2 regions of the Peribacillus sp. FSL R5-0717 genome follow, and region 2 is predicted to be linked to the other one. Evidence: riboswitches for the same ligand, from Rfam matches in the RefSeq annotation. Region 2 holds a riboswitch; the other holds the start of a gene.
The links. Region 2 has a riboswitch for glycine ahead of NYE65_RS15900 (amino acid permease). Riboswitches for the same ligand answer to the same signal wherever they lie in the genome.
Positions count from the first base shown of each region.

Region 1: it holds a riboswitch for glycine, as region 2 does, so the genes downstream of both, glyA (serine hydroxymethyltransferase) here and NYE65_RS15900 (amino acid permease) in region 2, are expected to answer to the same signal.

Region 1 is NZ_JBBOOF010000002.1:88,745-96,341, forward strand. It holds partial or broken gene NYE65_RS26250 (IS110 family transposase) at 45-420, opposite strand; gene hxlB (6-phospho-3-hexuloisomerase) at 956-1,513, opposite strand; gene hxlA (3-hexulose-6-phosphate synthase) at 1,530-2,171, opposite strand; gene NYE65_RS26265 (winged helix-turn-helix transcriptional regulator) at 2,690-3,055, opposite strand; partial or broken gene gnd (phosphogluconate dehydrogenase (NAD(+)-dependent, decarboxylating)) at 3,469-4,289, shown strand; gene NYE65_RS26275 (hypothetical protein) at 4,872-5,063, shown strand; glycine riboswitch at 5,337-5,442, shown strand; glycine riboswitch at 5,445-5,565, shown strand; gene glyA (serine hydroxymethyltransferase) at 5,652-6,902, shown strand; gene NYE65_RS26285 (serine dehydratase beta chain) at 6,918-7,436, shown strand; gene sdaAA (L-serine ammonia-lyase, iron-sulfur-dependent, subunit alpha) at 7,436-7,597, shown strand, end outside.
Region 2 is NZ_JBBOOF010000001.1:3,276,974-3,284,570, reverse strand. It holds gene NYE65_RS15915 (FAD-binding oxidoreductase) at 1-1,159, opposite strand, end outside; gene NYE65_RS15910 (hypothetical protein) at 1,297-1,467, opposite strand; gene NYE65_RS15905 (amino acid permease) at 1,532-2,920, opposite strand; glycine riboswitch at 3,428-3,506, shown strand; gene NYE65_RS15900 (amino acid permease) at 3,695-5,035, shown strand; gene NYE65_RS15895 (DUF3311 domain-containing protein) at 5,313-5,513, shown strand; gene NYE65_RS15890 (sodium:solute symporter family protein) at 5,510-6,988, shown strand.

The sequences.
Region 1 (7,597 bases), on a different contig from region 2:
GGCTTTCCCTCCCATGTCTCAACGGGTCATAATCATATGCCCTTTCATTCCTTTTTATAAGCAGAGCCATTACGAGCAATCTCTACTAGAACACGGGCGAGTTTTCCATAAAGTTTCATGATGGATTTCATTTTCTTCATCTTCTTCACTTTAACATTATTCGAGTGTAGGGCTTTAAACTCGGGGTTATTCATCACCAGACTCATGGTCGCAAGGAAGAGGTAACGCCGCAGGTGTGATCTTCCACGTTTGGAAAGCACAATTTGGCCTTTCCACTTTCCAGAGTTTGCCTCAGCGAGATGCAATCCTGCATGACGAAGGAGCCGCATTCCCGTGAGCGAACCCACTCAGATCTCCAGCTTCTCCTAAGATGCCCGCCAGTGAAATCTCGCTGATTCCTTTAATGGCAAGTATTTGCTTAACACAAAAATGATCAATTCTTTTTTATAAAAGAAGAATCCAATTAAATATTATAAGGGCATGTTTTGATTAATCTTTTTTCAAAACATGTCCTTTCTATGTTATTCATTTTCAAGGTTTCTTGTATTAATTTATTCAAACTTTGAATCTGAGCTACAGAAAATGGCTTTTTTGCCGGGTTTTGCTTCGTGCAAAATTCCGAAATGTTGGCGGTACCCCTTCTATACGTTTTTCGAAGACAAAAAAACGACAAAACAAATGAAAAATAACAATAATAATACACGTGCAAAATTGCACTTAAAAATTATCACCTAAAGTTACAAAAAGGCAGCTTCACCTAATGGTGAAATCTGCCCAGAATGATATTGATTCATACATAAATTTGGGAAGGCATTAGAATCTCTAATTTGACAGCTCTTTTTAGATTATATGTTTCTGTCTAAAGATTTTTTTTACCAAAACCTGATTTAGTATGTTCAATTTTTTATAATTTACTAGTCATGTATTTAGGAGTATAAGTCTAACTAAGCCTAACCTACTCTAGATTTGCATGTCTTCCAAACATAGTTTGGCCGGCTAATTCCTTTTGCTCCATCACGCTTAATATGATAGAGTCGAATAATAACAAGAGACTTTGCTCGAATAAGGACCCCATAGGCTGTATAGTTTTGTAGTCACTGTCTGCACCAGCCTTAGGCTTGGCAGGTATTTTAATAGCTAAGTCGCTTATTTTTCCAATGGTCGAATCAGGGGAAATCGTGACAACTGCAACAGATGCTCCTAAACCTTTAGCCTTCTCCGCCATTGACACTAAACTTTTTGTCTCTCCTGAACCAGAAGCGATAATTAAAATATCATCTTTTTCTAAACCAGGGGTTACCGTTTCTCCTACTACAAAGGCATCTAACCCCATGTGCATCATGCGCATAACAAAAGATTTGGCCATAAACCCAGAACGACCTGCACCAGCCACAAAGATTTTCTTGGATTTAAGTATGTGATCCACCAATTTTTCAGCTTCATCTTCAGATATTAATTCGATTGTCCGATTTAATTCGTTTTCAATTTCAGCTAAATATTGAGTAGTCTTCATAATTCACATACCTTTCTTAAGCATAAGTCGCTTGTTTAATTAATTCTTGCATTTTCGCAGCTACTGCTTTTTTATTATCTTGTCCAGTAATGCCCCCGCCTACAATGACAAGATCAGGCTGTGCTTCAATGACTTCCGGCAATGTATCTAATTTAATTCCGCCTGCTATAGCAGTTTTGGCATTCTTAACAACGCGTTTGATTGTTTGAAGCTGTTCAAATGAGTTTTCTCCTTTAGCCTGGAGATCGTACCCTGTATGCACACAAATATAATCAACGCCCAGTGCATCAATTTCGTACGCACGTTTTTCGATATCTTTTACATTGATCATATCAACAAGAATTTGTGTTCCTTGTTTTTTAGCTTCTTCCACTGCACCCTTGATTGTTGCATCATCCGTCGCACCCAGAACTGTGATGATTGAAGCACCAGCTTCAGATGCCTTCATAACTTCATATCCTCCAGCATCCATAATTTTCAAGTCAGCCAATACTGTTAAATTAGGAAATGCTGCACTAACTTCTTTTACTGCTCTAAGACCTTCATTAATTACAACAGGAGTTCCAATTTCTACTACATCGATAAATTGCTCTACTTCTCTCACTACTTCTATTGCCTGTGGGATGTTTACAAGGTCTAATGCTAATTGAAGTTTCATAAATACTTCACTCCTTAAATAATTTTTGTTTGATACTACATTTATTGTATTCTGTAATTATTTAAATGAGAAGTACCCACTTTTATATCATATAGTGTTTAAAAGTATACTATATGTAAAGTGAAGAAAGGAAGCAAAAGGGAATATACCTAGAGTTGCTTATTGAAAAATTCGTTGAAGGATTGTGTTTCAAGCACTATTATGTAGAAGTTGTTAAAGGGAAAATGCGATTCAAAAAGATAAGCGTGATACTTATTCTTACCGGCAATTAAATTGACCGTAAAGTGAGCTTAAAGCAACTGATCTAATTCAGTTCGAATCATACTGTCCGGTGATATGGGTTAATAGGCTAAAAAACCACATGGGAAACCTTTATAAAGGTTTCTCCATGTGGTTTTTGTGTCCAAATTATCTAATTAACGTTATATTCCTTAATATGTCCACAACAAAGATAGCGCTTTCAAAAAGGAGGCAAAAAGGATTATTTTCTAATCCTTCATGAGGGAAGCTTTTTTCTACTAGAGGGACTCTTCTTTTCTATCTGCTTGGTTATTCAAGACAGTCTCCATATACTCACTGCCCCAGTCATACATGGATTCAAGAATTGGCATCAAACTTTCTCCTCTTTTGGTTAGAGAATATTCAACTTTTGGTGGAACAACAGGATAGACTTCACGGTGAACAATTAGGTCATCTTCGAGCTCTCGCAATTGGCTAGCGAGCATTCTCTGCGTAATTTCAGGAATCATAGATTTTAGTTCCCCAAATCGCTTGGTTCCTTCTTTCCCTAGATGCCACATAATAAGCATTTTCCATTTACCGCCAATAATAGAAAGTGTCAATTCTTTTTCACAGTAAAACGTCTTGTCACGCAGATGTCCCATTTATTTTCCCCCCAGGTCATAAAATAATAGTGTACTTTATAATACTATATAATAAAAAAGTGCGTACTTACAATTAAAAAATATAGATATTATACTTTTATATACATAGAGGATCATCACCGCAAGAACTATTCTTGGTACATCCATTAGAATCTTACTATACCATAATTTTGAAATCACGGAAGAATACGGGGGGATTAAATGACTTTTCTACGTAATAAATTTTTAGACAGGAATGCGTTTAAGTATCCTAAAATGACGGAAATGCATACTGTGACCCTTATTTAAAGCAACAGGGGCTTTAGATAAATAAGGTGAATTTTTATACTAATTAAATCTAACGAAGTTACCAATATGTAAAAGGAAAGATGCACAAATTAGAAGAACTCTATTCTAAAAAGGAGGCCATCACGATGAAAGTTGGATTAATCGGTTTAGGAAAAATGGGATTAAACTTAGGTCAAAACCTAATTGAAGAAAGCCACGACGTTGTGGCCTATGATTTAGATTCCGGTGCTGTAGAAGAAATGGAAAGATACGGAGCTAAGGGAACAACTAATATAGTAGAACTCATTAAATCATTAGAGCAACCCCGAATTATTTGGCTTATGGTTCCCCCAGATTCAGTTGATGTAGTAATTAGTGAAGTGACACCGTTTCTAAATATTGGCGATATTTTAATTCAATCTGGAAATTCCTACTATAAGGATACCATTCGCCGGTACAATAGGCTAAAGAGATATGGTGTGAACTTTATGGATGTCGTGTCCTCTGAAGGAAAGGAAGGTGCTCGAAAAGGTGTTTGTTTCAAGATTGGAGGAGACCTTGAAGCTTGGCGCATAGTAGAGCCCATTTTCAGAGATATATCTGTAGAAAATGGATATTTATATGCAGGAAAAGGAGGGAGTGGTCACTTCTTGAAAATGACCAACAATGGGATTGATAACGAAATGGATGACATTGGGGAAGGATTTGAATTATTAGAAAAAAGGGAACTTGACTATAACTCTGAGAATGTAGCAAGAGTATGGAAAAAGCGGTTTGGTTATTCGTCCAGGGCCTATGGATTTAACGGAAAGAGCATTTTCTAAGATGAAAAATTAGAAAAAAATAAAAAGAGTAGATATGGAATTCTTCTTGAGAAGCAAAATGGATGGCCGAAACTGCTTTTGATTTACAAACAGCCACTCCCGTCATCGCCATTTTCTTGATGAGCCATCGTTCATTAGGAAATCATTTAATGTTCATTTCCATCAGATCTAACATGCAAATGAAGGATGGAAAATTTTTCAAACAAAAGGAGGAAAATAAAATGGAAAGAAACAATACAGTTATTTTAAATGAAGTGATAGTAGGGTTATATAGCAATAAAGAATTAGATCTAATGTTAAATAAATTATCAAATTACTACCAAGTTGCTATAGCTGATTTTACTGTAAATAAAGTGAATCCAAATAGCTATAAAGAAATGATTACTTGATTGATAGTAGACTTAAGTCCATTGCATGAATACTTAAATTGGTGAACTGAGAGTCATATTAAATAAATAAAAGATGGGTTTTTACTTTACCTACCCAAACGATTACTTATCTCATTCAATATGCATCTGTCGGACAGGGAATGGAAAATCCCATTCCCTGTCCGGTGCTGATTCATACCCTCCCTATTTAAAATCAAGATTTAAACAGGGGTATTGAAAAAAAGGCATTTAAATCAAGGAGATGAAAAGTAATTACCTTACTATTAATACAGGGAAGTGGAGGTGGTGACTTAGTCGTAGAAAGTAAAACTGTAAGGTAAAGGAGAAGAATTCAAAATGAGTATGGAAAAGAAAATCAATCTAAAGAAGCCAAAGAAGTGGTGGGTATGGGTTCTAGCAATTATCGTTATAGCTAATATATCAAGTGGTTGGGACAAAGAGGAAGTTGCTAAGCAATCTTTATTGCTTCAAGGATTCTCGCAAATCTCGCAATACCTTAATTTTTTTTTTCAAACATCCATTGTTTAAAAATTTAGACAATATGTCCTTTCCCATCTTGCGCTTTTCTTAGCAACCGTTCAAAAGTGGAGCGGTTCCTAGATACAGAAACTTGTTGGGATTCAGAAAAGCAGTTAACAATTTTGATTTTTGCATAACGAATAACTTCTTATTTTATGAACTGTCAGAAAGATCTATACCGTCCATGTTTGAATTTCTGAAAATAAAGTTTTTTCAGATAATTATTGAAATTTTCATTTAAACCCGTTAACATGCAATTATAATGGAAGTTTATATAAGCGGATGATAATTGTGGGAGAGACCGAAGAAATCGATTCGGCACCGAAGGAGCAATTCCCAAAAAAACCTTGGGATAGAAACTCTCAGGTAAAAAGACTACAATTGGACGCACCTCTGGAGAGAGCTGAAAAGCCACCAAAGGGGAATCCTTTTGATGAAAGAATATTACAAGACAGATTGTTTTGTATATGTTTCATACCGAAGGTAATCTCTCAGGTAAAAAGGACAGAGGAAAGGTGGGATATTTATCCTGCCTTTCCTCTGTCCTTTTTTGTGAGGAAAGGGAGCTTGGAAGAAAATCGAGGAGGATATTTGAATATGAGTCTACAAAACTATGATTCAGAGATTTATAATGCCATGGAAAATGAAAGGGAAAGACAACATAATACGTTAGAATTAATCGCATCAGAAAACTTCGTAAGTAAAGAAGTGATGGAAGCCATGGGGTCTGTCCTCACTAATAAGTATGCAGAAGGATATCCAGGGAAGCGTTACTATGGAGGCTGTGAATATGTAGATGTGGTGGAACAAACAGCGATTGAACGCCTAACCAAGCTGTTTGGTGCTAAGTATGCAAATGTACAACCACACTCAGGTGCACAAGCAAATCTAGCTGTTTTTTATGCGCTGCTTCAGCCGGGCGATAAAGTGATGGGGATGAACCTTTCGCATGGAGGACACTTAACTCATGGTAGTCCCGTCAGCATCTCGGGGAAATGGTTTGATATTGTGTCTTATGGGGTGAGAGAAGATACTCACTTGATAGACTATGATGAGCTTGAAGCAATCGCGAAAAAAGAAAAACCAAAATTGATTATTGCGGGGACAAGTGCTTTCCCAAGAACAATTGATTTTGCACGTTTTAAAGAAATCGCCGATCAAGTTGGAGCAAAACTGATGGTGGATATGGCCCATATTGCGGGGCTTGTGGCAGCAGGTTTTCATCCATCTCCCATCCCATATGCGGATGTGGTGACAAGCACAACGCACAAAACTTTACGCGGTCCACGTGGCGGCATCATTTTAACAAATGATGAAGACATGATAAAGAAAATGAATAAAGCTATATTCCCAGGGATTCAAGGTGGGCCACTCATGCACATTATTGCGGCAAAGGCGGTTTCCTTTAAAGAAGCATTGCAACCGAGCTTTAAGATCTATGCCAAACAAATCATTGAAAACGCAGCAACACTTGGCGAAACATTAAAGAAAGCAGGCGCAATTCTTGTTTCAGGTGGAACGGACAACCATATCGTCCTTTTAGACGTTCGCCAATGGAATTTAACCGGAAAAGAAGCAGAACGATTACTAGAAGAGGCGGGTATAACAGTTAACAAAAACACGATTCCCTATGATACCGAAAGCCCATTTGTCACAAGTGGCATTCGAATGGGAACAGCGGCTTTAACGACACGTGGTATGAAGCAGGAAGAAATGGTTAAAATCGGAGAAGTGATTGCGGCTGTTTTAAAGAGCAATGGAGATACAGCTGTTCTAGAAAAAGTAAAAGAAACAACAAAAGCGATTTGTGACGGATATCCATTGTTTCAACAGTCTATAACGGTCTAAGAAGGGAGAAACAACATGGAATTCCAAAGTTGTTTTGACATTATCGGCCCTATCATGGTAGGGCCATCTAGTTCTCATACTGCTGGTGCTGTATCGATGGGGAGGTTCATTCATGAACTATTAGGTGGTTGTCCGGAAGAGGCGAACATTATTTTCTACGATTCATTTGCTGAAACGCACCAAGGTCACGGGACAGATAAAGCCCTACTTGGCGGATTACTGGGCATGGATACAGATGATTCCAGGATTAAAAATGCCATGGAGCTGACCAAAGAACATGGACTAGATTACGAATTTCAGTTTGAAGACAGCTGCCCTTATTTTGAACATCCGAATACAACAGTCGTTACGGCAAAACGTGGGGAATGGCTGGTAAAGGTAGGTGGAGCATCCCTTGGAGGCGGTTTATCTAAAATCTTTATGATTGGCGATGAAATGGTTGATATTCGTTTAAGCACTAGCGATGACTTTTCGGTACTCGCTACACATTATCATCCATATGTGTTGAAAAAAACGTCATTAGAGGGTGCATGATGGAAATTCGGTCAATGAACGAGCTAATTGAAATTTGTACACATAAACAGAAAACGATTGGTGAAGTCATGTTAATGATGGAAATAGAAAAATCGGGGAGAGATCAAAATACCATCATCAGTATGATGGAAGAACGGTTATTTAAAATGAAGGAAGCTGTT
Region 2 (7,597 bases):
CCTTGATCCAACGAATGTTTAGCCGCTCTTCTTCTGGATTGGTCCATGTAGCCTGATACTCCTGGGCGATGATGGCATCTCGATAATAAAAAGCTGTCTCCTTTGGATCTTTAAGGCCCGCCACTCCTCCTAGGGATTGGTGCCAAATGGCTGCATTTTCATTTGGCGCATTTCCTAAAAAATGTTTCATAGTTACGATTGCTTGCTGTGGAAAAGCTTTTTCAATGAAAGATCCTGACCTCTTTCGATGCGCCGGTTGATTTCCAGCTGGATAATCAAAGAATCTTACGGCTTCAATATATGGGACTTCCTTTATCATGACATTTATTGGTGAGCCGGTTCTTGTCAAAGGCTTTAATAGCTGCTTCAATCTATGTGACGTTCCAACAAACTCACCTTTAGCAAAAATTTCGTTTGCTTCCTTTGCCTTGAATTCTATTTCTGAAGTTAAGCCTTCATCAGCTTTAGTGGCCCAATCCTGCCAGGCTTCAAACACCGCTTCGAAATCTTCCCACCCCCATGTGACGGAGAAAACGGAAACCCTTGATACAGGGGTTACCCTGAAAGTAAGAGAAGTGACTATGCCAAAGTTTCCCCCTCCTCCCCCGCAGCATGCCCAAAATAAATCACTATTGATTTTCCTATTCGCTTTAATGAGTTTGGCTCCCCTCTTTCCACAAGCCCTTACCATTTCTATTTCAAGCAGATTGTCACAAGTAAGTCCAAAGCGCCTCGTTAACATACCTATTCCACCGCCGAGCGTAAGACCTACAACACCAACACTGCTTTCGGTCCCTGCCGGAATCGTCGTGCCATAGTTCCATAACGTATTATATACTCGCCCTAAATCAGCTCCGGCTTCAATTTTTGTGATCATTTTTTCACGATTGACCTTGATATTGTACATTTCACTAATATCAATGACTAGACCGCCATTCACTAATGAAAAATTTTCATAACTATGCCTGCCGCTCCTAACCCGGAAAGGTGCATGATTTTCCCGGGCCCACTTCAATGAATTCAACACATCATCGGAATCTTGACAAAACACAATGACCTTTGGGAATTTAGAAAAACTTAAGTTATTATTTATCCTGGCACGCTCATACTCAGCATCATTAGGTGTAACGATACGCCCGGTAAGCTTTGTTCTTTCCAAAAGATAAACCCCTCCTCGGGTAAATATGTAACATCCTATGAAAAAAACTGGCATGAAGATACATTCCCCCTGCTCCTCCCCCTTGTTACGGGGGCAAATTAGCTACACCCGTGAGTTTTGCTGTTTTACTCGTGAATTCAACGTCTTCTCGTGAATTCGACGACTTTACTCGTGAGTTCAGCTGTTTTACCCTTGAGTTCGACGACTTTACTCGTGAGTTTCGCTGTTTTACTCGTGAATTCGACGACTTTACTCGCGAATTCCGCTGTTTTACTCGTGAGTTTCGCTGTTTTACTCGTGAATTCCACCATTGGTCTACAAGGACAAAAAAGGCCCTTCTCGAATTAGAGAAGGGCTTTTTACTAGAATTTCTTATCCTGAAATCTCATCATCGGATTTAACATCCAATGGTGTTCGTTTATCCATTTTCAGCATGTAATAACTTGCTATTACCAAGGCTAGGAAAACGATCCCGACAACCAAGGAAATTCTTGTACTAGGATTGATCCACATACCTACCAGCACCATCAGTAAAAAGGCTATTGTCGCATAGTTACTGTAAGGGGCCAACGGCATTTTGAACGGATGTTTCTCCATTTCAGCGGCATTTACCTTTCTGAACTTAAGCTCACTGATAAGTAAGACAAACCATGGAATCATCCCAGGCAAAACACTCGCACTGTACACATAAAGGAATACTTGCGGCGGTGCAAGGTAATTCAGGATAACCCCGATGCCCAACCCTAATAGTACAGCGATCGTGCAATATGCCGGAACTCCATTTTTAGATACTTTAGCAAAGACTTTCGGAGCTTGGCCATTCAATGCCAGTGTGTAAAGCATACGACCTGCACTGAAAATCCCACTGTTGCATCCAGACATCGCCGCAGTGATGACGACAAAATTAATGATGCCTGCCGCTGCAGTGATACCTATTTTGGCAAAGGTCGAAACAAACGGACTGCCTAAGTCATCCAGTTGATCCCAAGGGAATACTGTCACAATGACGAAAATGGCACCAATGTAGAAAATTAAAATGCGCCATATAATTGATTGAATCGCTTTTGTTACGGTCTTCGTTGGGTTTTTCGCTTCCCCGGCTGTGATGCCGATAAGCTCAACGCCTTGATAGGAAGCCACGACAAGCGAAAGCGCAAAGAAGAATCCTGTCCAGCCTCCCGTAAAGAAGCCGCCATTTTCCCAAAGATTCGATAATCCAATCGCATCCCCGCCATTCCCTATTCCAAAGAAGATAAGGCCCAGGCCGGCAACGATCATCAATATAATCGTTATGATTTTTATAAGTGCAAACCAGAATTCAAATTCCCCAAAGGATTTAACGGAAATGAGGTTGGCCGCTCCCAAGATGATCATGGCCACTACACCTGGTATCCAGGCCGGTAACTCCGGGAACCAATATTGCATATACAGCCCAACCGCAATGATTTCGGACATTCCGACGATTACCCATTGAAACCAATTGCTCCAAGCAGTCATATAACCTGCCAAAGGATGTATATAGGTGCTCGCAAAGGTTGCAAAAGAACCTGTAGTCGGTTCTAAATAAAGCATCTCACCCATGGAACGCATGATGAAAAATATAAAAATACCTGCAATGGCATAAGCAAGCATTACAGAGGGCCCGGTCCATTTGATCGTGCTCGCAGATCCCATGAATAACCCGACTCCGATGGTTCCGCCCAAAGCTATCATTTGAATGTGACGTGCTTCCAGCCCTCTCTTTAATTCCTTGTTCGACATGATTAACTCCTCCAGATGCAATATCGGTAATGCTTTTCTATCCTTACCACGAACTTATTAATTATTGCAGTTAGAAATGCTCTATCGAAAAAATATCAATAACACTTCATTTATGATTTCTTATCTTATAATAGTAAATATTCTGTAAAAATACAATTGTATTTTTGAAATAAACAGTTGCCAATAATATCTTGTTGATTTTTCAAATCTGAAAATATCATTTTAAAAAAATGATGTTCAGTATTTTATTATAGTGATCGTTCATAATGAGTAGAAAACAATCACTTCTGCTTAGACCTTATGTTAAATACAGACCACTATTAAACTACAGATAATGCCTGTTTCATTTCAAAAAATTTGTTGACCTACCGAAAAATAGATGATAGAATTCCAATATTATTTTATAAGCATAATGAAATGATCAAGCAGTGAAAAATCATCACTGACTGACATTTCTTCACAACCGCATACAAGCAAGCGATGAATGCTGTGGATGACACTATAGCAGGAGCAGCTTCTGGAGAGACTGTACAAGATGCAGCGCCGAAGGATTCACAATCTCAGGCAAAAGGACAGAAGAGTAACGAATGATATATTGTTATTCTGAGCCCTTTAAGAGATTGGTATTATCCAATCTCTTTTTTTAATGTCCATTTTGTGATTGGACTAAAACAACAAATGGGAAAGGCAAGCTGGACGACAATCACGTCCCTCTCTCCAAGACCATGCAGGTAAACATTCACTACCAAGACTATAAAAACGGGGGCGTACGAATTGGCTAAACAAGAATTAAAAAGAGATTTAAAAAATCGACATGTACAACTGATTGCAATAGGAGGAACCATTGGCACCGGTTTATTTTTAGGTTCCGGAAAAGCCATACAATTAGCAGGTCCTTCCATATTATTCTCTTATATGATAATAGGGATTGCCTTGTTTTTTGTGATGAGGGCCCTGGGGGAATTGCTTTTATCCAATGCAGGGTACACATCATTCACTGAATTCGCAACTGAATATGTCGGTCCATGGGCCGGCTTCGTGACCGGTTGGACATATTGGTTTTGTTGGATTATGACCGCAATGGCCGATATCATAGCTGTCGGTGTTTATATGCAATATTGGTTTGATGTCCCTCAATGGATTCCGGCTCTGCTTTGTCTGGTCATTCTGTTAGGATTGAACCTATTGACCGTTAAGATCTTTGGCGAATTGGAATTCTGGTTTGCCATCATTAAAGTAATCACGATCATCGCCTTGATCATCGTAGGAATTTTCCTTCTAATCCTCGGCTTCAATACCAATACCGGAACGGTTTCCCTAACGAACCTTTGGAATCATGGCGGCATGTTCCCCAATGGCATTTCCGGATTCCTGTTATCTTTACAGTTGGTCGTCTTCTCATTTGTCGGTGTCGAATTGGTCGGGGTTTCTGCAGCAGAAACGGCGAACCCGCGAAAGAACATTCCATCTGCCATCAATAAAATCCCTGTCCGGATTTTGCTTTTCTACGTTGGTGCACTATTCGTCATTCTCTGCGTCAACCCATGGACACAACTGGATGCCACAAGCAGTCCATTTGTAGAGGTCTTTGCGTTAATCGGCATTCCAGTCGCTGCAGGGATCATCAACTTCGTCGTTTTGACATCCGCTGCTTCTGCATGCAACAGCGGTTTATTTTCAACGAGCCGAATACTTTATACGTTAAGCAGGAATGGCGAAGCCCCAGCTAAACTGGAAAAATTAAATAAACACGCTGTTCCGGGCAATGCCTTATTCACATCCACAATCGTTGTATCAATAGGGGCATTATTAAGCAAGCTGATACCGGAACAGGCATTTACTGTCGTGACTACCATCAGTGCCATCTGTTTCATATGGGTATGGAGCATTATCTTGATCTCCCATATCAAATATTCGAAAACAAGGCCCGACCTAAGAGCCGAATCGACTTTCAAGGCTCCTTTTACACCTTTTATCAATTACGTCATTTTAGGCTTATTCCTGTTCATCCTTATTGTTATGCTATTCGCTGAAGCTACACGGCTATCACTGCTCTTGACCCCAATCTGGTTCATCCTCTTGGTGATACTATATAATTATCGGAAAAAAAGATAGCTAAAGGAAATAAAGCCTTGAACTCAATATGAATTCAAGGCTTTATCTGCATATGAACATATTAGGCCTTCGGCTTTCTGCACACTTTTGCTAAAATATATCAGGCAACTGCATTAAATTTTATATCAAAATAGTGTAAGCTAATATAGATTATCGGACCTTTTCCGTCATGTATGAATTTTCCATCCGGTTTGGTTCACCCATCCATCAGTGGCATTGAAGAATAAACACCCATTGGTGGGCGTTTCACTTTATTTAAAACGGAGGGGGTTGTTTAATGAAGATTATATATATTCTTACACTAGTTCCTTTTATAGGCATACTGGGATTTCTACCTTTTGTTAATAAAATAGAACCATATGTATTAGGGATGCCTTTCAATATGTTCTGGATGGCTATGTGGGTGGTCCTTACCTCTGCCATACTCGGCATCATGTATAAGCTGGATCCCAGGAATCGGGAAGGTGACCAGGAATGAATATTGCTCTCTTAATCATTTTAGCATTTTTACTTCTATCGATATTTTTAGGAATACGCTCTTCAAAAGGAAAAGATATGGACTTGGAACAATGGACGGTCGGCGGACGCGGTTTTGGTGCGATATTCGTCTTTCTGCTGATGGCTGGGGAAATCTATACGACCTTCTCCTTCCTTGGCGGCAGCGGCTGGGCTTATGGCAAGGGTGCACCCGCTCTATATGTTCTAATTTACATTACTTTGTCTTACGTATTATCCTATTGGCTCCTTCCGGAAATATGGAGATATGCCAAAGAAAATAAACTGATGTCTCAATCCGATTTCTTTGTAAGCAAATATAAGAGTCCCAGTTTAGGTATTTTGGCTGCACTTGTCGGTGTGGTGTCGATGATTCCAGTGATTGTCGTGCAGCTGAAAGGATTGGGGATCATTGTCTCAGAAGCATCTTATGGTGCCATCTCAATGTCTGAGGCAGTTTGGATGGGGGCGATCAGCCTTACCATTTATGTGATGATCTCCGGTATCCACGGTTCAGTTTGGACCGCTGTCATTAAAGATATCATGATGGTTGCCATAATAGGATTTTTGGGGATTTATCTGCCGATTCATTACTTTGGCGGATTTCAGCCGATGTTTGAAGCGGTTGATGCCGCCAAGCCTGGTTTTCTAAAGTTCCCTGATCAGGGGCTTAGCGTATCATGGTTCATCTCCACGGTAATATTGCTCGTATTCGGTTTCTATATGTGGCCACAAGTTTTCAGCGCTGTTTATTCAGCACGCAGCGGCAAGGTATTTCGAAAGAACGCCATCATCAGCCCTTTATATACACTCATGCTTTTATTCGTCTTTTTCGTTGGGTTTACAGCTATATTGAAAGTGCCCGGACTCGTTGGGGCAGATGCAGACCTCTCATTGCTGCGCCTTTCAATCGAGACCTTTGATCCATGGTTTATAGGCATAATCGGCGGCGCTGGATTGTTGACCGCACTGGTGCCGGGATCCATGCTTTTGATGAGCGTCGCTACACTGCTCGCGAAAAACGTTTATAAGGAATTTGCACCTGACGTATCCGATCGCCATATTGTACGATTGGCAAAGTTCCTTGTGCCAATCATTGCCCTTATAGCCGTCTACTTCACCTTAAACGGCGGTGAAACGATGTCGGCATTAATTCTTATGGGATACAGTCTCATCACACAGCTCTTCCCATCCCTTCTCTTTAGTCTGAAAAGGAATAATCCGATCAATAAATTTGGCGCAATCGCCGGCATCATTACCGGATTGGCCATCGTAATCTGCATTACACTCAGTCAATCGACAATAGGGACCTTGTTTCCATCCTTGCCGCAAGCAGCAAAAGATTTGAATGTGGGAATCATTGCATTGGCAGTCAATTTCATTGTGATGATCACGGTGAGTATTGCTTTCAGAAAGCACGCGGTTCAGTTGGAACCTAAATCCGTTAACGATATATGAAGCAAATTTTGAAACTGGTTATGGATCAATAAACATTGGAGGCTCAGTCAAAAGACTGAGCCTTCCTTATTCTCGGCTTCCAAGCATAGTGTCCTTTATCTCAATATTGTTGATGGGAAACCTCATTTTAGACTATTAATCTTTTCTGTTTATAAACAAATCCCCTATTTTAACTAATAAATACAACGAAAAAATAATCATCAAGGTTCTGGATACTACCAGGCCATCAATAGCTAAATCATATCCACCTCTTAATAAGACTTCCGGATTCAAACAAAAAGTAATCGATATTACGAAAGCTATTAAAATCAAGATAACACCGAACTGAGATCTATTTGACATTAACATTCCGCCTCACATTATATATTCTCCAAATAATAGAATTGCTTTTAGGAATAATCTACATTCATGGTCACTGGGGATGACTCAGTTGCATTAAAAATCCAAAATAAATAGCCACCCTGATAAAGAATGACTATATATCATAAAATATGAAGCTTTCTCAGTAAAATGCATCGTATTGCTTCCGAGCCAACAAAAAATACTCTCTTCAGAAGGTTCGGGCTTTTATTCGTCAGTTAGGAGCAAATACTCGGGAGTTTCATGCTT